Regions from separate parts of the Brevibacterium sp. 1718 genome, predicted to be linked through region 1. Evidence: predicted binding sites of a transcription regulator. Region 1 holds the regulator's gene; each other region holds the start of a gene.
The links. Region 1 encodes HspR, which represses chaperone genes until heat shock. Its sites were predicted from a motif close to AAGTTGAGTCNNNNNGACTCAACTT; they were not measured.

Region 1 (10,421 bases):
TGCAAGCCGATGGTGATTTCACCTTCAGCGTCTACTACAAAGGCGTCCCCGCGGATCTCGAAAAGGGCCCCGTCGATTTCACCGTCACCATCGACCGTGAGGACGAGGAATCAAAGACCCTCAACGGCACCATCAACGTCGTCGACGAAACCAGCGAGGTCGACCCGACCGTCAAGGTCGACTCGAAGAAGATCTCCCTCGAGGACTTCAAGAAGGACGGTCTGAAGTTCAGCGGATCCGGGTTCACCCCGAACGGAACCGTCAGCGTCAAGGGCGAGGCTGTCTCAACGCAGCGTGCCGCCGCACCGCAGGCCGACGAACTGCGCGCTGACGAAAACGGTGATGTCGAAGGCGTTGTGACCGCTCCCGAATCTCTCGAAGCCGGCACCTACTCGCTGACTTTCATCGACGATGAGACCAGCACCGCCAGCAACTCCGTCGAGGTCACCGTCACCGACGAAGACGAGGACGCCGTCGATCCGATCGATGCTTCGCTCAAGGTCGATCCTAAGGAGATCACCGCAGAGGATCTCGCCAACAAGGACAAGGGCGTGACAGTCACCGTCTCCGGCGTGAAGAAGGGCGACACGATCACCGACTCGCTCACCGGCAAGAGTGAGACCGCAGAGGCTGACGGTGACTACAAGCTCCACCTCTGGTACGAAGGCAACCCCGCGAACCTCGAGGTCGGCAAGGTTCCGTTCACCGTCACCATCGACCGCGAAGGCACCGAGTCGGAGACTCTCAACGGCAACATCAACGTTGTCGGTGAAGACGATGGTGAGACCGAGGCTCCCGCCGAGGCGACCTTCAAGGTCTCACCGAAGACGATCGAGGCGGCGGACTTCGCCAACGAGAAGAAGGGCGTCACCCTCGCCGTCGAGAACTGCGAGCCCGGCGCAGATGTCCACTTCGAGGTCAACCCGAAGGGCATCAACGTCACGGCCTATGAGAACACCGTCAAAGCTGACGACGAAGGCAATGCCTCGGTCAACGTCTTCGGCACCTCGTCGGATGTCTCCGCCTACGTCGGTGCGTACACCGCAACCGCAACTTGCGGCGACGACACCATGAAAGACTCCTTCACAGTTACCGAAGGCGCCAATGGCGGCGGATCTGACGGCGGGGACAACGGCAATGCCGGCAACGGCGGTGGAGATGACGGCAGCCAGCTGCCTCGCACCGGTGCCGACCTCGGTGGACTGACGACGGGAGCCCTGCTCCTCCTCGTCGGTGGTGCCGCGATCGCACTGACCGGCCGCAAGAACAAGTTCGGACAGACTCCGACGAGCTTCTGATCCGAGCCAGGCGGATGACCTGAATCGAGAGGGAGGGGCGGCTCAGCACACGCTGAGCCGCCCCTCCTTCTGTTCTGCAGTCTGTGACGAACCGGGTGTTCAGGGTGAATGAAGAATGAACTCTGCAACAGAGCCGACGTCAGTGCTGAACAAAACGACCACAACTATGTGTGTGGTGAATGTTGCATTACTGTTACATTCGTAATACTTCACACCCACCTGTAATTTTCTAAGGAAATACATGAAGAAGCTCGCCCTCGCCCCCGCGGTGGCCATCGCCATCACCGGCCTGGCCGCACCCCCAGTCATCGCTGCTCCCGGTTCGGACAGCTACTCGCACACTGTCGTCAAGAACTCCGGCGACGCCCAGGAGAGCACTCCTTCGGAGTCGCCTGAGGCTGAGGCGCAGGCCATCGAAGCGAAGGTGACAACCTCCCCCAAGGAGATCACCGCCGAGGACCTCGCCAACAAGGACAAGGGAATCGTCGTCACGATCACCGGTCTTGAAGCCGGAGACAAGATCTCGGATTCGCTCACCGGCGAAGCCGGAACTGCTGAGGGCGATACCTTCGAATACAACATCTACTCGACTCAGCCCGCCGAAGACATCGAGAACGGCAAGGTCGACTTCTCCGTCACGATCACTCGCGATGGCGAGGAGCGCACCTATGACGGGCTGAGCTTCTCCGTCGTCGACGACACAGACGAGCCCGAGGCTCCCGAGGTCGACCCGAAGGTCTCGCTCAACGCCGACAAGTTCACGGAGAGCGAGTTCGCAGAGAACGGCATCAAGGTCACCGGTGAGGGCTTCACCCCGAACAGCAAGGTCACCGTCGTCGGCGGCAACGCAACGTCGCCGTTCGCGACCAATGAAGTCGAAGCCGACGACGAAGGAAAGATCTCCGCAACCCTGAAGTTTGAGGGCGACGAGGCGCTTCCGGCCGGCGACTACTCCGTCTGGGGCGTCGACCAGGAGTCGGAAACCAACTCCCCGGCTCAGGACTTCGTCATCACCGAAGACGAAACCGAAGAGCCCACCGCTCCGGTTGAAGAAGCCAAGCTGACCGTCTCCCCCGAGTCGATCACGCCTGCTGACTTCGTCAAGGAAGACAAGGGCGTTACCCTCGCCGTCGAGAACTGCGAACCCGGTGAAGACGTCCGCTTCCTCGTCAATCCCAAGGGCGAGTCGAGCGTCACCGCCTTCGAAAAGACCGTCCAGGCTGACGACGAAGGCAAGGCCAACGTCAACGTCTATGGCACCAGCGCCTCCAACGCATCGGCCTACGTCGGCGAATACGACGTCACCGTCACCTGCGGCGATGACGAACTGACCGGTGACTTCTCGGTCGAGGAAGACCCGAACGCCGGTGGCGGCGACGGCAATGAAGACGGTAACGGCGGAAACGATGATGGCGACAACGGAGACGCCGGCAACGGCGGCGACCTGCCCCGCACCGGTACCGAGCTGACCGGCCTGGTCGGCGGCGCCGGCCTCCTCCTCATCGGTGGAGTTGCAGTCGCCATGACCATGCGCCGCAAGAAGGTTGCCAAAGATCCCGCTGAGATCTGATAGCGACCGACTTGAGAACATGCCGGCTCGACTGAGGCGGGCGTGAGTCGAAGAAGGGCGCGAACCCAGTTGGGTTCGCGCCCTTCTTCTTTTCGCTGCAACAAAGCAGAAGACAGCTCATTCCATGCGGTCGTACCTCGAGCGCAGGGCGAGGAAGACCCCGTAGAGGACCAGGCCGAGACCCACGGCCAACAGCAGATACGGCCCGAACGGCTGATCGCGCATGCCCTTGAGCGCACCGTCGATACCAGTGAACTCCTCCGGATCACCGGTCGCCGCAGACACCACGATGAGGATGCCCACCGACAGCAGCGTCGCACCTTTGCCCAGATACCCGACAACACCGGTGAATCCGACGAGGAAGCGGGTGAACGCGCTGCGCGGCCGACGAAGCTCATCTTTCCACTTCCGGCGCAGACCATTGATACAGAACACGATGCCGATGAGCGCAATCACGGCGCCGGCAGCCATGAGGATATACAGTCCGCCCGGGGCCTTCGCCACGGTCGTCGAGGCCTGTGAGCTCACTTTGCCCGAGTCCGATCCTCCGCCGAAGACGAACTGGGAGAAGGTCGCGGCAACCACAACATAGGCAATGGCAGAACCGACCGTCGAGAAGAAGTCGATCCACTGTTTCCTCCCCTGCTTCTCCTGCGGGTCGCGAGTTCCGGCACCGCGCAGCGACGACGCACCGAAGAACGCGTTGACCAAGCACCACAACGCCATCAGCGCACAGCCGAGGAAGCAGATCACGATCAGCACCAGGCCGAAGGGCTGTGAAGCGATCTGTCCGACCGCTCCGGCCTGGTCGGCTTCGCCGCCGCCCTGCCCCAGGCCGATCGTCACGGCCGTCGCACCGAGGATCGCGTGGACCAACCCATTGGCAATGAAGCCCGCGCGGGCCACACGCTCGAACCAGCGGCTGTCCGCGGCTTCCTGAGCCGCCGAATCGGCACTGTCGGCGACCTGTCGAACCTTCTCTTTCTCGTTCACAGAGTCAGTGTCGCACAACACGTGTACTTTTCTGCGCCGCAATGAACTGGATTCGTCGAGCAACGCGAAAAGGCGGAGTGCGCACCGAAAGTTCGGTTCGCACTCCGCCTCGACGCTGTTCTCAGCGTCCCAGTCGGGCCTCGTCAGGATCAGCCGCGTCGGTACCGGTTGTACAGCACCAGAGCTCCCGGCTCAGGGCGACCCTGTGGGCGTCGTCCCCTCGAGATCGAGACGACGTCTCCGCCCACGGTTCCGGCCGCGAAGACACGCGCATCGCGTTCCTGCACCGACCGGCGTGCCCGAACCTCGTCCTCAAGCTCCTCGTTGCGGCTCTTGAGCGCATCGACCTGATTCTGCAGGTCGATGATCTTCTTGATCCCGACGAGGTTGACTCCCTCGTCCTGCGACAGCTGCTGGATCAGTCGCAGCTTGGCGATGTCCTTCCCGGAATAACGCCGGCCCCGGCCCGCAGTGCGTTCCGGAGAGACGAGACCCAGTCGGTCATACTGCCGCAGCGTCTGCGGGTGCATGCCCGCCAGATCCGCGGCCACCGAGATGACATACACCGCCGCACTCGATGAAATGTGCATTGTGATTCACCACCTCAGCTGGCCTTGGCTTTGTCCAGCAAGCCGGCGCGTGGGTCCTCACCTTCAGTGGCGGCCTTGAACGACTCGACCGCTTGCTTGGCTTCCTTGGACAGGTTCTTCGGCGCCACGATCTCGACTGTCGCCAGCAGATCGCCGGTGCCCTTCTTCGTCTTCACACCTTTGCCCCGCACGCGCAGGGTCCGTCCCGACGGTGTACCCGGTGCGACCTTGACCTTGACGGGCATCCCGCCCAGAGTCGGCACCTTGACCTCGGCGCCGAGGGCCGCCTCGTCGAAGCTGATCGGCAGATCCATCCGCAGGTTGTCACCATCGCGGGTGAAGACCGGGTGCGGGCTCACGTGCACGGTGAGGATGACGTCTCCGGGCTCGCCGCCGTTGGGGCTGGCCTTGCCCTTGCCGGCCAGGCGGATCTTCTGTCCGTCCTTGACCCCGATCGGGGTGCGCACGGTCAGCGGCTTCCCGCCGGGCATGTTCAGCTTCACCGAGGCGCCGTCGATGGCTTCGGTGAACGACAGCGTCGTGCTCGACTTGATGTCGCCGCCCTTGACCGGAGGCTGGTAGCCGCCGTATCCGCCGCCACCGCCGAAGCCTCCGCCGAATCCGCCGAGCAGATCCGCCAGGTCCGGGGGAACGTCTCCCCCACCGCCGTAGGTCGTGCGGGTCCGGGTGCGTCCGCCGCCTCCGAAGAGGTCGGAGAACACGTCGTCGAATCCGCCGCCGGCAGCCCCGCCGGGTCCACCGGAACCGGCGCTGAACCTGGCGCCGCCGCCCATGGCACGGACCTGATCGTACTGGGCCCGGGATTCCTTGTCGGAGAGCACCTGGTGGGCCTGGCCGATCTCCTTGAACTTCTCCTCGGCCTTCTCATCACCGGGGTTGGCGTCCGGGTGATACTTGCGCGCGAGCTTGCGATAAGCCTTCTTGATCTCGGCGTCGGAAGCATCCTTGGAGACGCCGAGGGTTTTGTAGAAGTCCTTGTCGAACCAATCATTCTGAGGTCCGGTATTCACCTGGCACCTCCTTTCCTTCCAATCAATCCTGTCATCAGGGTATTCACTTGTCCTCTCACAATCCGCATCCCCGGGGCGATGCCCCGAAGATCCGGACCGCCGCCGAGGCGGTTCCCCGGCCCCGCACGTCGGTGAACCGGCGTGCGGGGCGGGCGGCCGCCTCGGCGATCATGGTCGCTGCTCAGTCCTCCGGCTGCTGGACACCGACGCGGGCGGCGCGGATGATGCGCTCCCCGATCCGGTAGCCCGGCTGCATGACCAGGAAGAGCGTCGGATTCTCGACCTCATCCGAAGGCTGCTGCATGAGCGCCTCGTGGATGTTCGGATCGAACTCGTCGCCGACCTCTCCGTACTGTTCGACGCCGAGCTTGTTCAGCGATTCGACGAGCTTGTTCACGTGGGTCTCGAAGGGCCCGGTGACATCGCCGTTGTCGCGAGCGAGCTTGACCTCGTCGAGCACGGGAATCAGGGCCTCGACGACCTTGATCGTGCCGCCGAGCGCCGCACGCTCACGTTCGCGGTCGGCCCGCATCCGGTAGGCCGCATATTCGGCGTTGATGCGCTTGAGGTCGGCCAGGTATCCCGCTGCCTCAGAACCCGGTTCGGGCTCGGCCTCCGGCTCGATGTCCTCGAGACCCGAGGCATCGGACGGGATGTCCACACCGAGGTCGCTGGCATCGGCCGCGGCAGCCTGTTCGGCATTCGGGTCCGCGGTCGGCTCCTCGCCGGCCCCGGCCGAGGCCGACTGGGCGTCGGCCTCGGGACGGACCTCACCGGTGTTCGGATCGACCCGGCGCTTGTCACTGAAGGTGAAGCCTGGCTCCTCGGACGACTTGTCGTTGCCCTCGGCAGTCATTACTTCTTCTCCTCATCCTCATCGTCGACAACTTCGGCGTCGACGACATCGTCGTCTGCGCTCGCATCGGCTGCGCCTTCACCGGCAGCTTCGGCGCCTTCGGCACCGCCCTGCTGGCTGTAGATGGCTTCGCCGATCTTCTGCTGGTTCTCCACGAGCTTGTCGTAGGCGCTCTTCACGGCGTCGTCGTCTTCACCCTTGAGGGCTTCCTTGACGGCGTCGACATCGCCCTGCATCTCGGTCTTGAGCTCTTCCGGCAGCTTGTCGGCATTGTCGGTCAGCAGCTTCTCGGTCTGGTAGGCGAGGTTCTCCGCATTGTTGCGGACGTCGGCAGCCTCACGGCGCTTCTTGTCCTCTTCTGCGTGCTCCTCGGCCTCGCGGACCATGCGGTCGATGTCTTCCTTCGGCAGTGCGGAACCGCCGGTGATCGTCATCGACTGCTCGGTGCCGGTGCCCTTGTCGGTGGCCGACACGTGGACGATGCCGTTGGCGTCGATGTCGAAGGCGACCTCGATCTGCGGCACACCGCGCGGAGCCGGAGCGATACCGGTCAGCTCGAAGGTGCCGAGGTTCTTGTTGTCGCGAGTGAACTCACGCTCACCCTGGAAGACCTGGATCGACACGGAGGGCTGGTTGTCCTCAGCGGTGGTGAAGGTCTCCGAGCGCTTGGTCGGGATCGGGGTGTTGCGCTCGATGAGCTTGGTCATCACGCCGCCCTTGGTCTCGAGTCCGAGCGAGAGCGGGGTGACGTCGATGAGCAGGACGTCCTTGCGCTCACCCACGAGGACACCGGCCTGAACGGCGGCGCCGATGGCGACGACCTCATCGGGGTTGACGCCCTTGTTGGGCTCCTTGCCTCCGGTGAGTTCGGTGACGACGGCGGAGACGCCGGGCATACGGGTCGAACCGCCCACGAGGACGACGTGGTCGATGTCGCTGACGGAGACACCGGCGTCCTTCATGACTGCGTGGAACGGAGCCTTGGTGCGCTCGAGGAGGTCCTTGGTCAGGTCCTCGAACTTCGCACGGGTGAGGGTCTCATCCAGGTGGATGGGTCCGTTCTCGCTCATCGACAGGTACTGCAGCGAGATGTTCGTGCTGGTGGCCGAGGACAGTTCCTTCTTGGCCTGCTCTGCGGCTTCCTTGAGGCGCTGCAGAGCGGTGGCATCCTTGGTCAGGTCCACGCCGTAGTTGTTCTTGACCTGCTCGACCAGCCAGTCGACGATGCGCTGATCCCAGTCGTCACCGCCGAGGCGGTTGTCACCGGAGGTCGCACGGACCTGAATGGTGGAGAAGTCGTCTTCGTCCTTGCCGACTTCCAGCAGGGAGACGTCGAAGGTACCGCCACCGAGGTCGAAGACGAGGATGAGCTCGTCTTCCTTGCCGCGCTCGAGGCCGTAGGCAAGAGCGGCAGCAGTGGGTTCGTTGATGATGCGCGAGACGTTGAGGCCGGCGATCTCACCGGCATCCTTGGTTGCCTGGCGCTCAGCATCGTTGAAGTATGCGGGAACGGTGATCACCGCGTCGGTGACCTTCTCCTGCAGGTACTCTTCGGCGTCGTGCTTGAGCTTCTGAAGGATGCGGGCCGAAACTTCGGGGGCCGTCATCTTCTTGCCGCCGATCTCGGTGGACCAGTCGGTGCCCATGTGGCGCTTGACCGATGCGACGGTGTTCTTGATGTTCGTGACGGCCTGGCGCTTGGCGATCTCACCGACGAGGGAGTCGCCGTTCTTGTTGACTGCGACGACGGACGGGGTCGTGCGACCGCCTTCCGCGTTTGCGATGACCTTCGGGTCGCCGCCCTCGAGGACGGTGACGACGGAGTTCGTGGTTCCGAGGTCGATTCCGACTGCACGTGCCATAGTTTTCTCTCCTTACAGATCGTGAGTTCCTGCGACTCGAATGTGTGCGATCGGGCGGCTCCGGTTCTTGAGTCAGAACCACTCGACCGCACACATTGAGCCAACCGGACTCAAGTATTCTCTTCGAGGTTCCGACCGTCAAGTCGGCCTCATCAAAGTTGCGTACACCAGACTCAACTTTGCTGAGGATGGTTTTATTCCGGCGGGAGAGGATTTCTTTTCAGACAGCCGCTGTAGGATCTCGGATTTCGTGTCGGAATCTCAATTTCGCGTCGGAGGCGTGTCGGTGTTCCCAGTTTCATGTCGGTGCGAGGATGCTGGAAACATGACAACGAAGACGTTGCTGGACACGGAACTGATGTACCTCACCGAGGAGGGCACATCGGCAGCCACCACTGTGGGCGCTGTGGACAGCACCCGACTTTCGAAGGGACTACCGGTCCGGTCGCCCAGATCATACGCGCGTCAACGTCACTACCCCGGTTTGTTTTGGTCCGCGACCACAAACGACCATATACCGTTCGAAAGCCGGTTAGAACTCGATCGATTGTGGTTGGCGGACTTCGAGTGGAAACCAAACCATGGGTCAGGTCAGAGTCAAACAAACCTTCAGCATTCCCTTCGTTTGACCTGAACCTCGGTTCAGGGGTGAAGCTTGAGGCATGAGTGAACGAGATGAGCTGTTTGGGATTGCCGAGGTCTCGGCACGGATCGGTCTGGAACCGGACACGATACGATACTTCGAGCGCCAGAGGGTCATACCGTCTCCACGACGCGACAGTGCGGGACACCGTCAGTACACGACGGCCGACGTCGAGTTGATCCGCATGCTGGTTCATCTCCGTGAGACGGGGATGCCTCTGGCTGATATCGCGCAGTTCACGGGCGCAGACAACAAGGTGGCTGATCTGGCCGGACTTCGAGTGGAGTTACTGACAGCCCATCGCCGTCGCGTCCAGGATAGGCGTGAGGAGCTCGACCGAGCGCTCGATGTAATTACGCGGAAGATCATGGATTTCAGCGATCGAATCACCGGTTCGGTGAACCTTCTCGAGCGAACAGATTGCACGATTGCGTTCGACGTCCAGGGGGAGGGGCCTCTGTTGTTCCTGGTCGGTGCGCCGGCGGGGCGGGCTGGTTTCGCACCGCTAGCGCATGAGCTTTCCGACCGTTATACCGTCGTCACCCATGACCCGCGTGGTGTCGGTGCCAGTCGTGCAGTCCTGGGGATGGCTGCACCCACGCCCGAGGTACTTGCCGAGGATCTTGCTGCGCTTGTTGACCGGCTCACCGGAGGGCCCGCCCTATTCGTCGGAACCAGTGGCGGCGCCGTGACGCTGTTGGAACTGGCCAAGCAGTATTCTGAAATGGTTGGCCGGGCCGTGTTGCATGAGCCGCCGCTCGTGTCCCTCGTGGCTGATTCGAAGCTAGCGGACAGAGCTGCAGCGGTGTTTGAAGCCGCGGAGGCTGATCCCCAGCGGGCAGTGCAGGAGTTCTTTGATCTCAGTGGCGCCGCCCACCATACGGGACCAGATCAGACACCTCCCGCCCATATGTCCATGCCCGAGCTACCTGCCGAGGAACTCGAAAAGAATCGCTACTTTCTAGGGCAGATGGCCGGTCCATCAGTCTTTTACGTACCCGATATTGAGGCCATCCGACGTGTTGCGATTACGCTGTGTGCAGGCTCACTGAGCCATCATCAACTCGCGCGGCGGGCAACCCAAATACTCGCTGAACGTCTAGGACTGCCCCTAGTCGACATGCCAGGTAACCACCTCGGCGCAAGCTCAGAGCCGTCAGAATTCGCAAAAGACCTCAAGCGCCTGCTCGAACCCTGAGCACTACCCGCGGCCCTTCCTAGGCCGAACGGCCCAGGACCACGGCCCCGCTGGAGCTCTTGACCGTTGAGGCGGAATGCCCGCTCTCCCACACGTTGAGGGGGCGCTTAATCGTTCCGGTGGTGGTCTTCTTAGCCCTGATATGTCCAAACGAGGGCGGCGCACGGAGCCGCAGCCCAGTTTCTCGTACAGCTAGGCGGTGGAGGCGGGGTCGAGGCCCCGCTCGTCGCGAATGAGCGTCATCGACCAGAACAAGGCTCGGCGATTCCTAGCGATTCTCTTCCACGACCACTCGACGACCTTATGGGCGTGCACGAGACGCCCCAGCACTCGCAGATAGCGGTGAAGCGCCCTGGGGTTCGCTCCAGGTCTTAGCCTTG
Region 2 (10,421 bases), 190 kb from region 1:
CGGCATGTCCGTAGCTCTCGTCGGTGTCACCGTGGCCGCCGTCGCCGGGTCCGCGGTCTTCCTCGTCCCCGGAATCACCATCGCCGCGGCCATCGCGCTCGGCGCCATGCTCGCCCCACCCGACCCAGTCGCTGTCGAAGCCGTGGCCAGCACCGTGTCGATCCCCCGCCGCATCATGTCGACCCTGCAGAGCGAAGGCCTGTTCAACGATGCCGCCTCCCTGGTCATCTTCCAGACCGCGATGGCCGCGGTATTGGCCGGCACCGAGGTGGACTACGCAGATCTGGCCGTGTCGTTCGTCGTCTCCGCCGTCGTGGCGATCATCGTCGGCCTGGTGCTGTCCTTCGCCGCCTGGTGGGTGATGGAGAAGATCGATCACACGATCGCTCGGTCCTCCCTCATGCTCGTCCTGCCCTTCGGCGTCTACCTCGTGGCCGAGCACTTCCACGCCAGCGGGGTCATCGCCGTCGTCGTGGCCGCCCTCGAAGTGCGGCGCCGCGATGTCGAGGGGAACTCGGCGGAGCGGGTGACGCAGAACTCGACGTGGCAGGTCCTCGAGATGCTCATCACCGGAATCGCCTTCGGACTCATCGGCCTCGATCTGCGTCTCATCGTCGAATCCGAACACGCCGACCTCGGGCGAGCGCTGCTCGTCGGCGCGCTCATCGCTCTCATCGTCGTCGCCGTCCGCTTCGTATGGCTGCTGCTCGGCACTGTCATCGAACGCAAGAGACGCGAGGAGGATCCGGATGCCGCACCGTTGAGCGTCCGCGATGCCACGCTGATGACCTGGGGCGGGATGCGCGGCCTCGCCACGGTCGCCTTGGCGCTGTCGATCCCGGCCACGACGAGCTCCGGTGCCCCGTTCCCCGGGCGGTCCTATGTCGTCGTCGCGGCCGCGGTGGTCCTGCTGGTCACTCTGGTGCTGGCGGGCCTGAGCTTTCCGACCGTCGTCGCTATCCTCGGCATCGACGACGAGGCGGAGAAGGAACATCAGGCGACCAGGGACATCGCTCTGCGTGCCTACAAGGCTGCGATGCGCGAGATCAAGAACGATGACAGTCTGCCCGACGACGTCATCGAACCCCTGCGGGCGAGGTTCAAAGTCCTGCACGATCAGCTCAGCGGAACCACCGATGACCAGGCGAGCTCGGAGCAGGCGATGGCGTTCAAGGAACACCGGGAGCAGATGCTGGCCGTGCAGAAGAAGGCCATGCAGTCCGCCCGTGCCGAGGTGCTCAAGGCCCGGCGCGAACGCGGCACCGATCCGGAGATCGCCGACCGCGTGCTCCACCGCTTCGACCTCCAGTCGGTCATCACGAGGTAGAGGCGGGCCGGTCCCGACCGGGCGGGTTTCCGAGCCGGCCCCGGCTGGGCAGGGACACGTATCCGAGCGGGCCGCCTCGGCGAGATTCTTCTCGATTTTCAAAGTTGAGCGGAATAGACTCAACTTTGTCGGTGTTGTTCTTTTCGAGAGCTGAAATCAGCACAGAATTTGAGAAGGAGATGCGTACATGGACGCACAGATGACAACCAAATCCCGGGAGGCGCTGCAGACTGCGGTCAACGACGTCGTCGCCCGGAAGAACAATCAGATCGAACCGGCCCACCTCGTCGCGGCCCTGCTCGGCCAGCCCGATTCGCTCGCCGCGACCCTGCTGACGAAGGTCGGTGCCGACCCGCAGACCGTGCTGCGGTCCATCGAGTCCGTGATCAGCGGGTTCCCCACCGTCAGCGGATCCTCCGTCAGCCAGCCGGGACTCTCCCGCGCCGGCCTGGAGATGATGAACCTCGCGCAGGAGGAGATGACGGCCCTCGGCGACCAGTTCGTCTCGACCGAACACCTGCTGCTCGCCGCTGCGGCCGGCAAGGACGGCGCCGGTGAGGCGCTGCGCGCGAATGGGGCCAACAGGGACGCGCTGCTCGCGGCCCTGCCCGAACTGCGTGCCGGAAAGAAGGTCACTTCGGAGAACCCCGAGGAGACGATGCAGTCGCTGGAGAAGTTCGGCATCGATCTCACCGCCGTCGCCCGGGAAGGCAAGCTCGACCCGGTGATCGGCCGCGACAAAGAGGTTCGCCGCGTCGTCCAGGTGCTCTCGCGGAGGACGAAGAACAACCCCGTCCTCATCGGTGAACCCGGCGTCGGCAAGACCTCCGTCGTCGAAGGCCTGGCCCAGCGGATCGTGGCCGGAGACGTGCCCGAATCGCTGCGCGACAAGACGCTCATCAGCCTCGACCTGTCCGCCATGGTCGCCGGGGCGAAGTACCGCGGTGAGTTCGAGGAGCGGTTCAAGGCCGTGCTCGAGGAGATCAAGAACGCCGACGGTCGGATCATCACCTTCATCGACGAGCTCCACACGATCGTCGGTGCCGGTGCCGGCGGAGACTCCTCGATGGACGCAGGCAATATGCTCAAGCCGATGCTCGCCCGCGGTGAGCTGCGGATGATCGGTGCCACCACGTTGGACGAGTACCGCGAGAACATCGAGAAGGATCCCGCTCTGGAGCGCCGGTTCCAGCAGGTCTTCGTCGGTGAGCCCAGCGTCGAGGACACGATCGCGATTCTGCGCGGGCTCAAGGAACGCTACGAAGCTCACCACAAGGTCTCGATCAACGACGGCGCCCTGGTCGCGGCCGCAACGATGTCGAACCGGTACATCACCGGCAGGCAGCTGCCGGACAAGGCCATCGACCTCGTCGACGAGGCGGCTTCCCGCCTGCGGATGGAGATCGATTCGGCTCCGGTCGAGATCGATGAGCTCCGCCGCGCCGTGGACCGCCTGAAGATGGAGGACATGGCCCTGGCTAAGGAGACAGACTCCGCGTCGATCGAGCGGTTGAGCGCCCTGCGTGCCGATCTCGCCGACAAGGAGGAGGAGCTGCGCGGACTCGAGGCCACCTGGGAGTCCCAGCGTGCCGGCCTCAACCGGGTCGGTGAGCTGAAGACGAAGCTCGACGAGCTGCGTTCGGCCGCCGAGAAAGCTCAGCGCGACACGGATCTCGAGACCGCGTCCCGTCTGCTCTACGGCGAGATCCCTGCCGTGCAGAAGGAGATCGCCGAGGCCGAAGCCGCCGAGGCCCAGGCCGAGGCGGGAGCGAATTCCGATCAGATGGTCTCGGACAAGGTCTCGAGCAACGACATCGCCGAGGTGGTCTCCTCGTGGACGGGCATCCCCGCCGGACGCCTCGTCCAGGGCGAGGTCGAGAAGCTGCTGGGAGCCGAGGGCATCCTCGGTGAGCGTCTCATCGGGCAGAAGAACGCCGTCGCCGCGGTCTCCGACGCCATCCGCCGTTCGCGGGCCGGGGTCGCCGACCCGGATCGCCCGACCGGTTCGTTCCTGTTCCTCGGACCCACCGGCGTCGGCAAGACGGAGCTCGCGAAATCTCTCGCGGACTTCCTCTTCGACGACGAGAAAGCCCTGATCAGGATCGATATGAGCGAATACGGTGAGAAGCACACCGTGTCCCGCCTCGTCGGTGCACCTCCGGGCTACGTCGGATACGACGAGGGCGGCCAACTCACCGAGGCGGTCCGCCGTCGCCCGTACTCCGTCGTGCTGCTCGACGAGGTCGAGAAGGCGCACCCGTCCGTGTTCGACATCCTGCTGCAGGTCCTCGATGACGGTCGGCTCACCGACGGTCAGGGACGCACGGTCGACTTCAGGAACACCATCCTGATCCTGACCTCGAACCTCGGTTCGCAGTTCCTCGTCGACAAGAGCCTGTCGACCGAAGAGCAGCGGTCCAAGGTGCTCGATGTCGTGCATGCGACGTTCAAGCCCGAGTTCCTCAACCGTCTCGATGACATCGTGCTCTTCGACGCGCTCAGCCAGACCGAGCTCGCGTCGATCGTCGATCTGCAGATCTCGCACATGTCGCGACGGCTCTCCGACCGTCGAGTCTCGCTCGAGGTCACTCAGGGAGCCGAGGACTGGTTGGCGCTCGAAGGCTACGATCCGGCGTTCGGTGCCCGGCCGCTGCGCAGGCTGGTCCAGCGCGAGATCGGCGACAAACTGGCCCGCGCTCTGCTCGCCGGGGACATCGTCGACGGGGACACTGTGGTCGTCGACCTGCCCGAAGACCCCGAGGCCACTGGCCTGGAGCTGCGCCCCAAGCGGTAAGGCTCCCGGCTGGGGCGTGCTGCGCGGAATCAGCCCAGTTTGAGTTGAATAGCACCTATTTGAACATGGGCTATTCAACTCAAACTGGGCTGTTTCGCTGACCGCAGCGCGGCACAGCACAGAAATGGGACACCCTGCTCTGGATCGCTCACTTTCTTCGGTGAGCATTCCAGAGCAGGGTGTCCCATTTCAGCATCTGCCGGTTGCTGAGCGCTATGCGCGACGGTTACTTGCCGCGAGAGCCTGCGGACGACCGCGTACGAGTCTTCGCAGGCCCGCCCTTGGCAGCACCCGAACCGCCGCGGCCACCGGCGGAACCGCCACCAGCCCCACCAGCACCCCGCGGGGCCGATGAGGTCCACCAATGCCGCAGGTAGGCGCTGACCTTCGCGAATGAACGATCGCGGATGAAGATCGCATCGACGGCGATCATCGTCAGCGAGAACCACGGCAGGCCCATGAGCAGCGCGATGCCCAAGTGGAAGGAAAGGATGCCCAGCAGCGCGATGACGCGGGTGTAGCGGTTGAAGAGCATGAACGGGAAGGCGCACTGGAAGAGGATCGATCCCCACGAGATCGCCACGACCATCGGCCCCCACGCCGTCATCAGATCCGACAGCACCGGCCACGTGCCGAACTGCTGAGTGTGCAGCGGGTTGTACACGGCGAATCCGTGCTGCCAGGCCTCGCCTCCGGCCTTGTACAGACCGCCGGACATGTAGATTGCGCACACCTGGAACGCGAGCACGACGATGGCGAGATTGTTGGCCATGATGAGCGCCCAGCGCCACTGCCCGCCGTCGTTGTCCGGGAACTCCGGGTTCCGCGCGCGCCGCCTGGCGTCGAGGGACCATCTGCGGGTCGTATCGGCGAAGAGCATGGCGATCATGAACATCCGGTAGGCGTTGTCGCCCTGATCCCCTGCCCCGTCGTTGAGCTCGATGAAGCTCACCCACAGCACGAGGTAGATCGGCAGGACGATCCTTGTGCGCCACCCGAGGATGATGACGATCGCCAGCAGCGCGAGCCCGATCATCATCGCCGTGAACAGCGGCGGCGTCGTCACCGCTCGGTGGAAGAGGGAGAAGAGCCAGATGGTCGGGAAATCGCTCTTGGGTTCGGCGATCTCCCCGTTCCAGGCCGATCCCACACCGAAGGTGTAATGCCGAGCGCTGAAGTTCGTGAGGATGAGGCCGAGACCGGCGAATCCGATGAGGATCCGTGTCACCGCCAGCCCGTATGTCGCGTGGTACCGGCCGGTGAGCATCTCCTCGAGCCAGTTCCACCCCTGCGCGAGCTTCGTCCGCACGAGGGTCGTCACCGGGACCAGCCCGAATTCAGGAGCCGAATCACTCGCCGAGGCGGTCCCATCGTTTCCGCGGCCGGCGGAGTCCGAACCGTGGTCCTTCTCCGGTTTCCGCGCCGAGGCGGTGCCGGCGTTCGCGTGGCCCGCGGAGTCCTTCACCCGGCCCTGCGCCGAGGCGGCCGTGCCGGTCCGCTGGTCAGTGACCTCTGCATCGTGGTCGTCCCCGCCTGTGCGGGTCGTGTCATCACTGTTCACCGACGCACCTCACTTCGTCCGAGGCACAGAAGTACTTCGTGAATTCCTCTTGGGACTGATGATCTTCGACGACGAGTGCGCGCCATCCCACGGGGACGGGTTGGATGTTCGGACGCTTCGCGTCTTTGTCGTTGCGTTCGGCGAACGGCACGACGTTCTGACGGGCGGCCTGGTATTGGACGCGCTGGACGTCGTCGCCCCAGATGGCCTTCGCCACCTGCGTCGCATACGCCGTGGCCAGATGTTCGCTCTCCAGGTAGGCGGGAATCGCGTTCTCCGGGTCGTCGTATTCCCCCAGCTTCGTCTCCAGCCGGTCGACGGAATCGTCGCCCTTGAAGTAGTCGAGTTTGACGATCGCCTTCTGATCGTCGGGCAGATCTTCCCACGAACCTTTGATGTCCGAGGCCACTCCGATGCCCAGCCCCGCCGACCGCGGCGGGAACAGCTTGTATGTCGAGTGGTCGAGTTCGACATCGGTGGCCCGCACCCATTGAGTGATCTCTTCGCCGCTGTCGGTCTTGATCACCGCGCGCACATCGAAGTAGTAGTCGCCGTTGATCGGTTCGGGGGCGAACACGCTCCACGACTGTCCCCACAGCGGGATCATGTATTTGGAGAGCAGGTCACCGGGAATCACCTCCCTCGCCGTCGAGGCAGGGGCGATCCACAGGAAGCTGGCGAAGATATGGAACCCTGTGATCGCCATCGCGATGACCATCAGGGTCCGTTTCACCGCCGAACGTCTCCGAGGTGTGACCTCGGTCGGCTCATTGTCCATCTCGGTTCCGGAATTCTCTTGGGAATACGACTGCTGTCACCGCAGGTCCCGCGCCTCATCGGTCGCTTGGCAGATCTCTCGGTGACAACGCACAGTGACTAGGGTACTTCAGCTGTGGCACTGCCCGCCCGGGCAGCGGCAGAATCATTCGCGGTCATCAGACGCACGATGACTTCCGCACGACGACTTGCCGATTCGCGGCGCACGCCCGAGGTCTACTCGGCCGCCCGCAGCCAGGCCTTGACCGCTTCCGTGGAATCGCCGAGCGTCGGCGGTGCCAGTTCGTAGCTGGGCGGGGTCTCGGACAACCGGATCGGGTTGCGGACCGTGGGGATGACGCGATCACCCTGACCCGCCTCGGCGACGGGCTCGAGGCCCAGCGACGATGCCAGGTCCACACCTTGGGCGATCGAGTTGATCGGCGCGCAGGGCAGCCCCGCCTCGGTGAGGATGTCGAACCATTCCTGGTTCGTCTTCTCACTCAGCGCGGCGATGAGCTCGGGTTCGAGGTCATCGCGGTTGACGTTGCGGTCGGCGAAGTTCGCGAACCGTTCATCGGCCGCCCATTCGGGGTGGCCGAGCACCTCGGCCAGCCGGGCGAACTGTTTGTCGTTGCCACACGCGATGATGATCTGGCCCTCGGCAGTGGGCATCGGCTGGTACGGGTAGAGGCTCGGGTGCTTGTTGCCCATCGCCTGCGGAACCACGCCGCCGGCCACGTATGCCGAGGTCTGATTCGCCAGCCCGGACAGCGCCGAGGACAGCAGATTTGTCTCGACCAGCTGACCGGCCCCGGTGTCCTTCCGGTGATTGAGCGCGCCGAGGATGCCGACGGCCGTGTGCAGTCCCGTGATCACGTCGACGACGGCGACACCCGCCTTGACCGGGCCCGACTCCTCGGAGCCGGTGACCGACATGAATCCGGACAGACCCTGGATGAGCAGATCGTAGCCCGGCTGCGGATTGTCGCGGCCGAAACCCGTCACCGAGGCGTAGACGATGCCCGGATTGACCGCGCTGACCGTCTCATAGTCGAGGCCGTACTTCGCCAGTCCCCCGGCCTTGAAGTTCTCCACGAGTACGTCCGCACGAGCGGCGAGCTGCTGGGCGCAGGCGAGGTCGTCGGAGTCCTTGAAATCGAGGACCACGGAGTGCTTGTTCCGGTTCGCCGTGAGGAAATACGTCGCATCATCCCCTCGCCGAGGCGGCGCCCAGTGACGTGTATCGTCCCCGGTCTTCCCCTCCACCTTGATGACCGTGGCACCCAGATCCGCAAGCATCATCGTCGCGTAGGGGCCGGCGAGGACTCGGGAGAAATCGGCCACGATGGTTCCGGCCAGCGGCCCCGTCCCCTGCCGTCCGAATGCTGCGTCTGCTGCTGACACTTGATGCCTCCTTTGGCACGTTCTGCTTGCCTGTTCTTCGCCTGACTATACGGAATCGACATGGCCGCCCTGGCCTGTGGGGTGAGCGTCCGCGGAAACGAGCCGAGAGCCGGGCGGGCGGCAACGAAATCCGTCGACCGCCTCGGCGAGATTCTGGCTACACTCGGCTCAGCGACAGTCCACCAGCGAAGGGACGAACGATGACGTTGCACATGCCGGCGGAGACCGCCGCCCAGGACCGAGTCTGGATGGCGTTCCCGTCCTCTGGCTACGCGCTCGGCGACACGGAAGCCGAGGCCGAGGCGGCACGCGCCACGTGGGCCGCAGTTGCCCGCGCCACCAGCGAATTCACCCCTGTCACGGTCGTCGTGACCAGTGCACAGACCGATCATGCCAAGCGCCACCTCGGCGAGGGGATCAACCACGAGATCACGCTCGTCAACGCCGAACTCGATGATGCGTGGATGCGCGATATCGGGCCGAGCTTCGTCGTCGACGAGGCGGGTGCGCTGCACGCTGTGGACTGGGTGTTCAACGGGTGGGGCGCGCAGGAGTGGGCGACGTGGGATCACGATGAGCGCATCGGAGAATTCGTCGCGGGCCTCGCCGGGACTCCCGTGGTGTCCTCGGATCTGCGCAACGAAGGCGGCGGATTCCACGTCGACGGTCAGGGCACGGTGCTCGCCACGCGCAGCGTCCAGCTCGACCCCGGCCGCAATCCGGGACTGACCGAAGCCGATGTGGAAGCCGAATTCGCGCGCACGATCGGGGCGAAGAAGGTCATCTGGCTCGACCGCGGACTCCACCGGGACAATCAGACCTTCGGCACCCGTGGACACGTCGACATAGTCGCCGCGATGCCCAGCCCCGGCGTCGTCCTCGTCCACGATCAGCGCAATCCCGAACATCCGGACTTCGAATTCAGTCGCGCACTCAAGGAGCAGTTCGCGGCCGAGACCGCCGCCGACGGCACGCCCTTCGAGGTGGTGCCGATCCCGGCTCCCGAGGTGCTGCGTGACGAAGAAGGGTGGGTCGACTACTCGTATGTCAATCACCTCGTCACCAATGGCGGGGTCATCGCCTGCACCTTCGACGATCCGATGGACGCCGAGGCGGCAGCCGTGCTCGAGCGCGTCTACCCGGGGCGGAAGGTCGTCGGGGTCGATGCACGCGAACTCTTCGCCCGCGGCGGCGGAATCCACTGCATCACCCAGCAGCAGCCGAGCCTCGGCTGAGTCGAGTCTCGGCTGAGTCGAGCTGGGACCTGCTGCAGGTCCCACTTTCCAACCCCGGGCCGCGCGTGCCGAGCCGGGATCCCGCGTGCCGAACCCGGGATCGTCGAGAATCTGCGATGACGGCGCGGGTGAATCCATACCCGTACGAGCACGACTCGGTATAAGCTGGATCTTGAGGGCACAGTGCCCGTGCGCTGCCACATCGTTGCCCGGACCTGCGTCGCACAGCAGAGCCGAATACGGTGACGTCGAGTTGCGAAGAGGAGCAAGACCATGAAGAAGAGATTGATTCTCCTGGCCGGTCTCGGAGTCGGATTCATTCTGGGATCACGCACCGGGCGCCAGAGCTACGAACGGCTGAAGGCCCAGGCTCAGGATCTGTGGACCGACCCGCGCGTCCAGGACACCGTCGAGAAGGCCAACCAGTCTATCCGCGAGAAGTCGCCGGCAGTCGCCGATGCCGTTCAGACCGCGGCCGACAAGGTCAACGCCGCCGCTGCCACGAACACTCCCGTCTCCGAATTCGACGGCGACGAGGACTCGACTGGTGCGAAGGCAGACACGACCGCGAAGAGCACCACCGCCGCGCAGGAAGCAGCGAAGTCGAACACCACGGCTAAGCACAAACCGTCGCCGAAGGCCCAGGATTCGATCACCGATCCGGAGCGTCACCTCGACGACGAAGGACCGGCAGGAGCCGCCGACGACGACTGAGCAACGGCAGACGGGCTGAGTCAGTCGGCAACAGCCCAGGAAAAGGTGAACAGCCCATGTTTGAAACAGGGCTGTTCACCTTTTTCTGGGCTGTTCGCAGAATCCGCCGCTGGTGGGCCGGTGCCTACAGCAGCGAGCTCGTCAGGCGGGCCACGTTCTCCAGATACTTCTTCAGCAGCGGCCGCGCCTGCCACTCCTCCGCATTGAGCTCCACCGAATTCGGTGCATAGCGTTCGGCTTCGAGGTCGTACATGCGCTGCGTGAATTCCTTGTTGACGATGAAGAGCGTGACCTCGAGGTTCATTGCGAAGGACCTCTCGTCCATATTCGACGAGCCGATGATCGAGACCTCGTCGTCGATCATGAGGAACTTCGAGTGCAGCACCGTCGGAGCGTGGTACATGAAGATCCGCACCCCGGCGCGCACCAACTCGTCATAGTACGACTGCTGCGCCTTGTGGGTCAGCCAATGGTCGCTCGTCTCGCCGACGTACAGACGCACATCGACTCCCGATCTGGCCTCGGTCGTCAGCGCGTGCAGCAGGGACTCGTCGGGCACGAAATACGGCGAGCAGACGACGACGCGACGATTCGCGTTGTAGATGAGGTGGTTGAACAGGCGCAGAT
Region 3 (10,421 bases), 1.6 Mb from region 1:
GTCCGGAGAGCACAGCTCCGATGCGCACGGAGTATTCGTTGTTGGTCAGATAGTCGATGCCGTCGAGGTGAGGTCGGCCCTGGTGCTTCAGATGCGGGGGAGCCCAGTCGTAGTCTTCGCGGGCACGGACGGAGAGCTTCGTGCCGATGGTCTCGGCCGTGATGTGGAAGGGCCCGCAGGTGTGGATCTGCGTGGCTCCGCCCGGGCCGAAGCCTTCGGCGTCGAGGTCGAGAGTGGAATCGGCGAGCAGTCCTGCGTTCATCGTCGACGTCGCCTGCGCGAAACCGGGGGAGGGGGCGGAGAAGTGGAACCGCACCCGATGCTCGTCGAGGACTTCGCTGCGCTCGTAGTTCGAGATCTGCTCGGACACAGGCAGCGTGCGTGCTTCGTCGCCGAGACCGAACAGGTCGAAGTTCTTCGCCACATTCTCAGGAGTCAGCGGTGAACCGTCCGAATAGGTCACGCCTTCACGGATGGTGAATGTGTAAGTCGTGGCATCGGCGTTCGTCTCCGGCAGTTCGGTCGCCAACCACGGATAGAGCTCGAGTGTCTTCGGATCCTGCCACAGCAGGCGTGCGGAGATGTTGTTCATGATCCCGCCGTTGGGGTAGAAGCCGACCGACGGCGGGTAGAGCAGAGTCCAGGTCTGGGGTTCGAAGTAGGTGAGCACTCCACCGCGGACGGGTTCGCCCTCGGCCAGCGAACCGGAGTCGTGAGGTGTGCAGGCGCTGAGGGTGAGCAGAGTGCCGAAACCGAGACCGAGGCTGAGGACCGAGCGGCGGTCGAGGCGGCGCTGAGTCAGACTCGCGGAGGCGGAGAGACGGTCCGGCATGGAAGAGGTCCTTCGGGCAAGTGGGATGGTACAGAGGGAGCTGAGAGTGATAGTTCAACAATATGCGGACAGCGCACGTGCCGTTGACGGCAGACAGAGGCGGTGTCCGGCGTGGAGCCCGAAGTGGATGCGCATGCCATGAGTAAAGCGCATCCGTGCAATCGCCGTCAATCCGGGGCTTAATATAGAGACATGTTGAACAGTGCGGAATTCGATCATCTCGTCATTGCCGTCCCGGATCTGCAGAAATATGTTGAGCAATGTGAGGGCCGTCTGGGGGTGAGTGCGGTCGACGGCGGTGCGCATCCGGGCTTGGGCACGGCCAACGCGCTGCTCGGACTCGAGCTCAGCGATGAACTCTCCGATTCGCTGGGACTCACACGTCAGAGCGGTCCGAAACCGCTGACGTACCTCGAGATCCTCGGTCCCGACCCCGAGCAGGACCCGGCGCTGGCGGCCACGCGGTTGGCCGGGGTCACCGCGCCGACCGTGCAGAGGTGGGCGATCCGTCCGGACGATTTCGACGGCTTCGTCACGGCCGCTGCGCGGTCACGGGAACCGCGCGTCCGCCTCGGCGAGGTCCATGACATGACCCGCCGCAGACCGGACGGAGCCGTTCTCGACTGGCGCCTGACCAGGCACACCCCGCTGCCGTGGTCGGGGATCCAGCCGTTCCTCATCGACTGGAAGGACTCCGAGCATCCCGCGATGCAGGAGATGCCGTCGGTCCGACTCGAGCGCCTGTGGGCCACGAGCGACGACCCGGATGCGGTAGGTTCGATCCTTGACTTCTTCGGCATCGGACTCGACATCATTGCCCTCGATGTCGAAGAAGGGGAGACTGAGGGCCTACACGCTCATCTGAAAGGTCCGGGTGGATCATGGACTCTCTGAACACTATTCCTGCGCAGCTCGACCACCTCATCATCACGGTGCCCGACCTCGACGCCGGGGTCGCCGCCGTGGAAGAGGCCACCGGGCTGCGCGCGGTTCCCGGCGGTTCGCACCCGGGGCGAGGGACCGCGAACTATCTGCTCGGACTCACCCCGAATGGTTGGCCGGAGGGAGCCCACACCTACCTCGAGATCCTCGGCCCCGACCCGCAGCAGGAGCCGCCCGCCGACGGCACCCTGCCGCTCGACGCTCATCTGGCCGCCGAGCCGACCTTGCAGACCTGGGCCATCCATCCGCCGGCGTTCCTCGCGAAGATCGCGGCCGCGAACACCGCGGGCATCGACTTCGGCGAGGTCCAGGACATGGCTCGGGACACCGCCGAGGGCGACCGCCTCGAATGGCGACTGACCACCCGATCTCCATTGCCGCATGATGGTGCGCAGCCGTTCCTCATCGACTGGGGCGAATCCGTCCATCCCGCCGAGGCGGCCCTGCCCGCCCTCGAACTGCTCGATTTCCGTGTGGAATCGCCGGAGCCCGAGGCGGCGCGACAGGTGCTCGAGGTACTCGGGGCCGGTGACACCGCGGTGGTCGAGGGACCGGACTGTCGTCTGCGTGCCAGGTTGCGCGGGCCCGGCGGCATCCTCGAGTTCTGATCACTCGCCGAGAAACGGGCTGAGTGTCGAGACACGGGTGTGTGCGCACGTTTCTCGACAAGCAGCCCGTTTCTCGATGAATCGGCAGGAGATAGACTCACAGGCGTGCTCAGTCGAACCCGTCTTGTCTCCCGTCCACGCCTCCGCACCCTGACCTCGCTTGCCGCTGTCTCGCTGATCGTCGGGCTGAGCGCCTGCGCGCCCGCCGCCGACGAAGAGACCCGGCCGACTCCGAAGGCAGTCGAAACGCAGGCCGCCTCGCCGGGCCCGAGCGGCTCAGCCACCGAAACCAGCGAGCCCACCGAGACCTCGAGCATCGACGACGCGGGAGCCGCCGGGGTGAGCGAAGGCGATATCGACGATCATGGCAGCGGAAAATGGGACCGGCCGAAAGAGGAGACCGGACCCAACCGCGACGAGGGCAAGACGTTCAAGGTCGCCCTGCGCGTCGAAGACAACCTGCCCATCGACGTCGATGAGGCCGGCGACTTCATCATCAAGACCCTCCAGGACGAGCGCGGCTGGCAGGACATGGACGACGTCTCCATCGAGCTCGTCGATGAAGGCCAGGACACGATGATCTCCATCGCCAGCCCCGATACCGTCGACGAGATGTGCCTGCCGTTGCGGACCCTGGGCAAGCTCTCATGCCGCAATGGACCCAACGTCATCCTCAACGCCAAGCGCTGGGTCTCCGCCACGGAGGAGTTCGACGATATCGTCCAGTACCGGCAGTACCTCATCAACCACGAGGTCGGTCACGCTCTCGGCCACGGCCACGAATCCTGCCCCGGACCGGGCAAGACCGCACCGCTCATGCAGCAGCAGACGAAGGGCCTGCAGGGGTGTGAGCCGAACGGATGGCCTTCGAAAGGCTAGTTCCGCGGCAGTCGCGGACAGACTCCGGCCGCGATACAGCGCAGGCCCCGCAATTGCGGGGCCTGCGCTGTCATTGTGTAGACGTGCGTATCAGTGCTTGGGCGAGCGGGGCCGCAGAGAGTAGTCTTCGGCACCTCGCGTTGCCGTCTCGTACTCGATCTCATCGCTGACGGAGCTCGTGCCCGAGGGGGCCAGCGAACCAGGCTGTTCGACGACAGCGATGCTGTCGGTCGCGACGACCTCACGCTGATGGTCCGTCGGGGCGCCCGCATCGATCTTCGTGGCCAGAGCCTTCTCACGAACGAACATGAGGATGACTGCCGCGATGATTCCCAGCGGGCAGACCCACAGGAAGATCGGCACCAGCGCATCGCTGTACGCATTGACGATGATCGAGTGGATCGGATCGGGCAGCGACTTGACCACTTCGGGGGTCAGTGAGTTCGACCCCGTGCCCTTCATCGCCTGGGCGCCCTGGGGTCCCAGGGACTTGATGCCGTCCTCGAGGTTGGATGCCAGCCGCGAGGTGAAGAGCGAACCGATCAGCGACATGCCCAGCGTGCCGCCGATCTGCCGGAAGAAGTTGTTCGACGCCGTGGCCGTGCCGACCATCGCCACCGGGAACGAGTTCTGGACGATGAGCACGAGCATCTGCATCGACAGTCCCAGGCCGAGGCCCAGCACACACAGGCAGCCGATGACGACGAGAACGTTCTGATCGGCCGTGACGAAGGTCCCCATGAGGAAGAGGGCGACGCCGACGATCGCGCTGCCGAGCACCGGGTACCACTTGTACCGTCCCGTCTTCGAGACGACGAAGCCGATGATGACCGAGCTCGGCAGCATCACGGCCATCATGGGCACCATGAGGAGCCCGGCCTTGGTCGCTTCGATCCCGTGGGCCATCTGCAGGAACGTGGGCATGTACGAAAGTACGCCGAACATGCCGATGGCGATGCACATGCCGGCGATCGTGCAGAGGACGAAGTTCGTGTCCTTGAACACGAACATCGGGATGACGGGTTCGGGCACAGCCTGTTCGACGAAGACGAAGACGACGGCGCTGATGACGGCGATGGCGATGAGTCCGATGATGATCGGATCGTCCCAGTCGTACTGATGCCCGCCCCACGAAGTCGTGAGGATGAGTGCCGAGGTGAATTCGGCGATGAGGATCATGCCCGCGACATCGACATGGCGTTTGACCGACCGATCCGACTTGGGGACCTTGAGGAAGAGGATGGCGGCGATGAGCGCGAGCACGCCGAACGGAAGATTGAGAGCGAATGTCCAGCGCCAGCCCGGACCCTCGGTGATCCAGCCTCCGATCAGCGGTCCCGCCACCGAGGTGACCGCGAAGTTCGCCCCCATGATGCCCATATACGGGCCGCGTTTGCGCGCCGGCACAACCGCGGCGATGAGAGCCTGCGAGAGGATGATGAGACCGCCGCCGCCGAGGCCCTGAATGACGCGTGCGGTGATGAGGACGGCCATGTTGTGGGCCAGGAAGCCGACGATCGAACCGAGGATGAACATGCAGATGGCGAAGATGAAGATCTTCTTCCGGTTGAACGAATCGCCCAACTTGCCGTAGATCGGCATCATGATCGTCGACGCCAACATGAACGCCGTCGAGACCCACAGCATCTGGTCGACGCCGTTGAGGTCACCGACGATGGTCGGCAGGGCCGTGGCCAGCATGGTCTGGTTGAGCGAGAACATGAACATTGCCAGCATCAGGCCGGTGAATAGCAGGATGACCGACGAGGTCTCGATCTCCGGCTCCTCCTCGGCGCCGTGCTGCTTCTCGGCAGCGGGCTCGGTGGCGGTAGTGGTCATTTCAGCCTTTCTAAGAGGGTCAGGAACAGTTCGATCGAGGAGGTGAACGCCTGGTCCACCCGTTCGTCGTCCAATTCGTGTTCGGTGTCGAATCGCGCGGAGGCGAAAGCGTGCTCGAGCGGGATGCTGCACAGCTGCGCGAGCATCCGCGTGGCCCGTGCGGCGGTGTCGTCATCGGCAAAGGTGATTCCGCGACGTTCGATCCGCCGGCGGATGCCGGTGATGATCTGCTCGGAGTAGTGCCGTTTCGTCTCCATGCTGAGCATGCCGAGGTGCGGATGCCGAGCCTGGATCGCGCGCAGCTTCTGCTTGTTCGCCGACCGCGGCAGCAGGAATTCGAACGCGGCGCGGATGGTGAAGGAGAGATCCTCCACCAGACGCTCGCGCCGGGGCTCGAAGTCCTCGATGAATCGCTGCAGAGCGGCGGCGATATCGTCAGAGGTCGTCAGTCCGACGATCGCCATCTCCTTGGTAGGGAAATAGTTGAAGAACGTGCGCGTCGAGACCACTGCAGCTTCCGCGATCCGAGCCACAGTCACCTCGTCGAGTCCATGATCGAAGACGAGATCGACGGCCGCGGCGTGGATGGACGCACGGCGCTCACGGGTCTGGCGCTCGCGCAGGGATTCGGTCGGTTCGGAACTCACCAGAAAATTATGCACCTCTTGCAAATTTGCACCAAATGCAGAAATGCATTCAATGCATTTCTCGACGGTGATGTTGTTCACACTCCGTCGTCGGGCGGTCGACAGGTGGGAATATATGCCTGCATGCACCTGTTGATTGAGTCGTATACGCTCAACTTTGAAAGAGGAGGTCAGCTTTGGCCACATTCTTCGGACCCGCAGGCTCGGGCGGAGACTCGTTCGACGAGTTCCTCGCTCGTTTCCTCCAGGGGCAGACCGGAGCCCGCCGAGGCCGTTCCGTCGACATCAACCGACTGCTGAGCAAGCGCAGCCACGAGGCCATCGAAGCGGCCGCGGAGTTCGCAGGACGACACGGTCAGTCCGAGGTCGACGCGCTCCACATCCTGCGCACCATGGTCGATTCCGAACCCGGAATCTCCGCCGTGCGCCAGGCCGGCGCCGATCCCGAGGCCATCGCCCATGCGATCGAAGAGCGCCTTCCGGCCAGCACCGACACCGAGGCGGATTCCACGCCCACGCTGACCGGTTCGGCCCAGCGCGCCCTGCTCGACGCCTACCAGGTGGCGCGAGCCTTCGGGTCGACCTACATCGATCCCGAACACATGTTCTTCGCCTTCGTGCTCAACCAGGAGATGCCCGCCGGTCGGATCCTCGCCCAGGCAGGCGTCACCCAGGCTGCACTGCAGGCCGGTGCCGAGGCGGCCGAAGCCGCAGGCATGCACCCCGGCCAGGAGGCCGAAGGTGAGGACGGTCAGGAATCCGTGCTGGAGAAGTTCGGCACGGACCTCACCGAGCTCGCAGCCGAAGGCAAACTCGATCCCGTCATCGGCCGCTCGGAGGAGATCGAACAGACGATCGAGATCCTCGCCCGCCGGACGAAGAACAACCCGGTTCTCCTCGGCGAGGCCGGTGTCGGCAAGACCGCGGTCGCCGAAGGCCTCGCTCAGGCCATCCACTCGGGCGAAGTTCCCAAGCAGCTGCAGGGCAAGCGCATCATCGCGCTCGATATGCCCGGAATGCTCGCCGGCACGCGCTACCGCGGTGACTTCGAAGAGCGCCTGACCGGAGCGCTCAACGAGATCGCCGACGACGGGGACATGATCGTCTTCGTCGATGAACTCCACACCCTCGTCGGCGCCGGCGGCAACGGCGAGGCGAACTCGATGGACGCCGGCAACATCCTCAAACCGCGACTGGCCCGCGGCGATCTGCACATGATCGGCGCGACCACGCTCAAGGAGTACCGCACCATCGAGAAGGATTCGGCTCTCGAACGTCGCTTCCAGCCGGTGACCGTGGGCGAGCCGAGCGTCGAGGACGCGGTGACGATCATCGACGGGCTGAAGGATCGGTACGCGGAGTTCCACGAGGTCACCTACACCGCAGAGGCGGTCCGCGCGGCCGTGGAGCTGTCGAACCGCTACATCACCGACCGGTTCCTGCCGGACAAGGCCATCGACCTCATCGACCAGGCGGGCGCCCGGATGTCGCTCAGGCGCGGACCCGCGGTCGATATCGACGCGCTCAAGCTCAATCTCTCCGAACTCGAAGCGGAGAAGAAGTCCGCTATCGAGGTCGAGGACTACGAGCGTGCCGGCCGTGTCCGCGATGAGATCAACGAGGTGACCGCTCGGATCGAATCCGCCGAGAACCCGGACGCGGAGGCCGTGAAGACCGCTGCCGCCGAGGCGATCATCGGTGAGCAGGAGATCGCGCATGTGGTCTCCCGGGCCACCGGAATCCCGGCAGCGCGGATGACGCAGAGCCAGAAGGCACGACTGGCGAACATGGAAGAGGTCCTCCACGACCGCGTGGTCGGACAGGACGAAGCCGTGACCGCCGTGTCGCGCGCCATCCGCCGCAGCCAGACCGGTATGGCCGATCCCAACCGTCCCATCGGCAGCTTCCTCTTCCTCGGCCCCACCGGTGTCGGCAAGACTGAGCTGGCGAAGGCTCTGGCGCAGACCCTGTTCGACGACGAGTCGGCCATGATCCGTTTCGATATGAGCGAGTTCGGCGAACGCCACACGGTGTCCCGCCTCGTCGGTGCTCCTCCCGGCTACGTCGGCTACGACGAGGCAGGGCAGCTGACGGAGAAGGTCCGCCGTCGCCCGTATTCGGTCATCCTCCTCGACGAGGTCGAGAAGGCCCACCCGGATGCGTTCAACCTGCTGCTGCAGGTCCTCGACGACGGACGACTCACCGACGGTCAGGGCCGCACGGTCGACTTCCGCAACACCGTGGTCATCATGACCTCGAACCTCGGTTCCGAGTTCATGTCCGGCACTCCGCTGGGCTTCGCTTCCGGGGCTGCGGGAGACGCGGAGAAGGATCTCAAGGCCAAGGTCATGGGTCGCCTCAAGGAGTTCATGCGGCCGGAGTTCATCAACCGCATCGATGACACCGTGATGTTCTCGCGGCTCGATCGCGAGCAGCTGCGGTCCATCGTCGATCACCAGCTGGCCGCGTCGAAGCAGCGCCTCGAGGCTCAGGGCATCGCCCTCGACGTCTCGGCAGAGGCTCTCGACTGGCTGGCCGATGAAGGCTACGAACCCGAGTTCGGTGCCCGTCCGCTGCGTCGCACGATCCAGCGCGAGCTCGACGACCGCATCGCCGATCTCCTCGTCACCGAGGCGGTCGATGAGGGCGGCACCGTGCGTGCCACGGTCGTTGACGGCGCACTCAAGGTCGTGGCCGGTACCCGCCCGGAGCCGATCATCGCCTGATCACCGAGGCGGCCCTGTACCGGCCGTCGCCCCTGAGTGACGCGTTCGAACCGGAATGAGCCCGGGACGAAAGATTCCGTTCTTTCGTCCCGGGCTCTGTCGTTGCTGCGGGCAGCGTCGCGTCCCGGGTCAGCCGCGGGTGGCAGAGGACTGCTCGGGCTGGGGATCGTTCGCGCCGAGAAGGCGGTTGAGGACGAGCCGTTCGCCGAGCGTCCACGTGGTCGTCGTCGCCAGGTAGAGAGCGGCGGCCAAGGGGACGAAGAGCGCGAAGATCGCGGTGAGGAAGGGCATGAAGCTCAGGGTCTTCATCACTCCTGACAGATCCGGCATCGCCGGAGCATCTGCCCCGGTCTTCGTCGGGGGAGCGGTCGGGGTCTCGGGTGTGGCCGGGGTGAGCAGGTGTCGGGAGAACCCGGCGACGACGGCGATGAGGACGACGAGGATGAGGTAGACCGTGATCGCGGTGCCGGTCAGATCGCCGGCGCCGAGCAGTCTGACGAAGCTCGTGTTGAGAGGCAGGCCGAAGAGCGTATGCCCGAGCAGCTCATTGGCGTGCCCGCCGATCGTCGCATTGATGAAGAGGCCATAGACGGCCATGAGCACTGGGGTCTGTGCCAGCACCGGCAGGCATCCGGCGAAGGGGGAGGCATTCTCCTCTTTGTACAGCTCCATGAGCTTCTGCTGCATGAGTTCGGGCTGCTTCTTGTACTTCGTCTGCAGCTCTTTGATCTTCGGGGCCAGTCGTTTCCGAGTGATGCCTGCCCTGACCTGGGACACCCCGACGGGGATGAGCACGGCGCGGACCAGGACGGTGAGCACGATGACGGCCAGGGCGGCACTGAAGCCGCCGGCGAGCGGTTCGAGAATGTCGCTGATCCCCGTGACCACCGTGTAGGCGGCCTCGACGAGCAGGCGGATGGGCAGGAATTCGTAGATGTTCACGGGTGAGTGTCCTTCGGACAGGGCGCACTGAGGCGCGGTTGATTGGGCCGTTGCAGGCCATCACCGTGACAATTGCCCGCGCCGAGGCGGGGGAGGCGTTCCGGACGGAACAGGTCGTTCAGGCGATGGCGTGAACGACGGAAGAGGGGGCTCTGGGCAGGGCCGTACCTGGAGTTCCGGGCTCTTCCGGCATGCGGAATTCGCGGATGCTTCGGCGCGTGCTCGGCAGAGCCGGCGGACGCGACGACAGCGAGAGCACACGCAGCAGAGCCATGCTCGCCCATGCGGCGATCGGCGTCAGCAGGGCCGCACCGAGGAGAGCCAGGACGATGAGATGAGTGGGGGACTGGGGCACGACCGAGTCGAGGTCGGAAGAGAGCACGACGACGAGCAGCTGCAGAGTCAGCCACATATTCGCCATCATCTCGCCCCCTAACCAGTGCGTCGATGCTAACACGCGGGCCTGTGCGGAGGTCTCAGTCCTCTGCGTCGGCGGCGAGGTCCGGATCTCGGGCGAGACGCACGAGCGCGGCCGCGAGGCCGGCGAGGTCGTCGTCACCGACCAATGCGGTCAGCTTCTCGTCCTGCTCCGGCAGCCCGGCCGTCTTTGCGCCCCTGCGGACGAGCGGGTCGAAGGCGGGTCTCACCGAGGGCCAAACCTGCTGGACCTCTCGGAGGAAGATCGACGCTCCGGTCGGACCGATGCCGGTGAATTCCTGCAGCAGCCTCGCAATCCGACCAGGCTGCCCCTCGGCCTCATCGCGCAGCTTCCGCAGGTCCCCGTCCCAGCGGTCGATGAGCAGATCGGCGGCCTCGGCCAGACGGGTGGCAGTGCTCTCGTCGTAGCGCCGATATCCGCCTCGACCGAGCGCATCGACCCGTTGCTGCCACGTGCTCGCGCGCAGACGCTGCGGCGTCCTCCACTTCGCCGAGAACAGCTCGCGCGCGCTCGCGAGGGCGATGTCGGAGCTGATGCGCGTGGACAGGAGCAGGCTGAGGACGAGCA

Region 2: a site for HspR is predicted at 1,429-1,453, ahead of clpB (ATP-dependent chaperone ClpB). Genes of this name have one in related genera too.
Region 3: a site for HspR is predicted at 5,881-5,905, ahead of ACOZ9V_RS04660 (ATP-dependent Clp protease ATP-binding subunit). Genes of this name have one in related genera too.

The regions. Positions count from the first base shown of each region.
Region 1 covers NZ_CP186550.1:3,668,697-3,679,117, forward strand. The annotation lists gene ACOZ9V_RS16505 (hypothetical protein) at 1-1,298, shown strand, start outside; gene ACOZ9V_RS16510 (lipoprotein 17-related variable surface protein) at 1,540-2,868, shown strand; gene ACOZ9V_RS16515 (DUF1206 domain-containing protein) at 2,986-3,861, opposite strand; gene ACOZ9V_RS16520 (heat shock protein transcriptional repressor HspR) at 4,011-4,451, opposite strand; gene ACOZ9V_RS16525 (DnaJ C-terminal domain-containing protein) at 4,466-5,482, opposite strand; gene ACOZ9V_RS16530 (nucleotide exchange factor GrpE) at 5,664-6,338, opposite strand; gene dnaK (molecular chaperone DnaK) at 6,338-8,200, opposite strand; gene ACOZ9V_RS16540 (alpha/beta fold hydrolase) at 8,863-10,041, shown strand.
Region 2 covers NZ_CP186550.1:3,861,001-3,871,421, forward strand. The annotation lists gene ACOZ9V_RS17360 (Na+/H+ antiporter) at 1-1,327, shown strand, start outside; gene clpB (ATP-dependent chaperone ClpB) at 1,515-4,121, shown strand; gene ACOZ9V_RS17370 (HTTM domain-containing protein) at 4,348-5,682, opposite strand; gene ACOZ9V_RS17375 (DUF5819 family protein) at 5,672-6,415, opposite strand; gene ACOZ9V_RS17380 (CaiB/BaiF CoA transferase family protein) at 6,676-7,845, opposite strand; gene ACOZ9V_RS17385 (agmatine deiminase family protein) at 8,046-9,080, shown strand; gene ACOZ9V_RS17390 (hypothetical protein) at 9,354-9,794, shown strand; gene cls (cardiolipin synthase) at 9,919-10,421, opposite strand, start outside.
Region 3 covers NZ_CP186550.1:1,082,767-1,093,187, forward strand. The annotation lists gene ACOZ9V_RS04630 (TIGR04028 family ABC transporter substrate-binding protein) at 1-832, opposite strand, end outside; gene ACOZ9V_RS04635 (VOC family protein) at 1,025-1,726, shown strand; gene ACOZ9V_RS04640 (VOC family protein) at 1,714-2,382, shown strand; gene ACOZ9V_RS04645 (DUF3152 domain-containing protein) at 2,488-3,261, shown strand; gene ACOZ9V_RS04650 (DHA2 family efflux MFS transporter permease subunit) at 3,352-5,100, opposite strand; gene ACOZ9V_RS04655 (TetR/AcrR family transcriptional regulator) at 5,097-5,747, opposite strand; gene ACOZ9V_RS04660 (ATP-dependent Clp protease ATP-binding subunit) at 5,924-8,473, shown strand; gene ACOZ9V_RS04665 (YidC/Oxa1 family membrane protein insertase) at 8,603-9,415, opposite strand; gene ACOZ9V_RS04670 (hypothetical protein) at 9,534-9,839, opposite strand; gene ACOZ9V_RS04675 (endonuclease) at 9,892-10,421, opposite strand, start outside.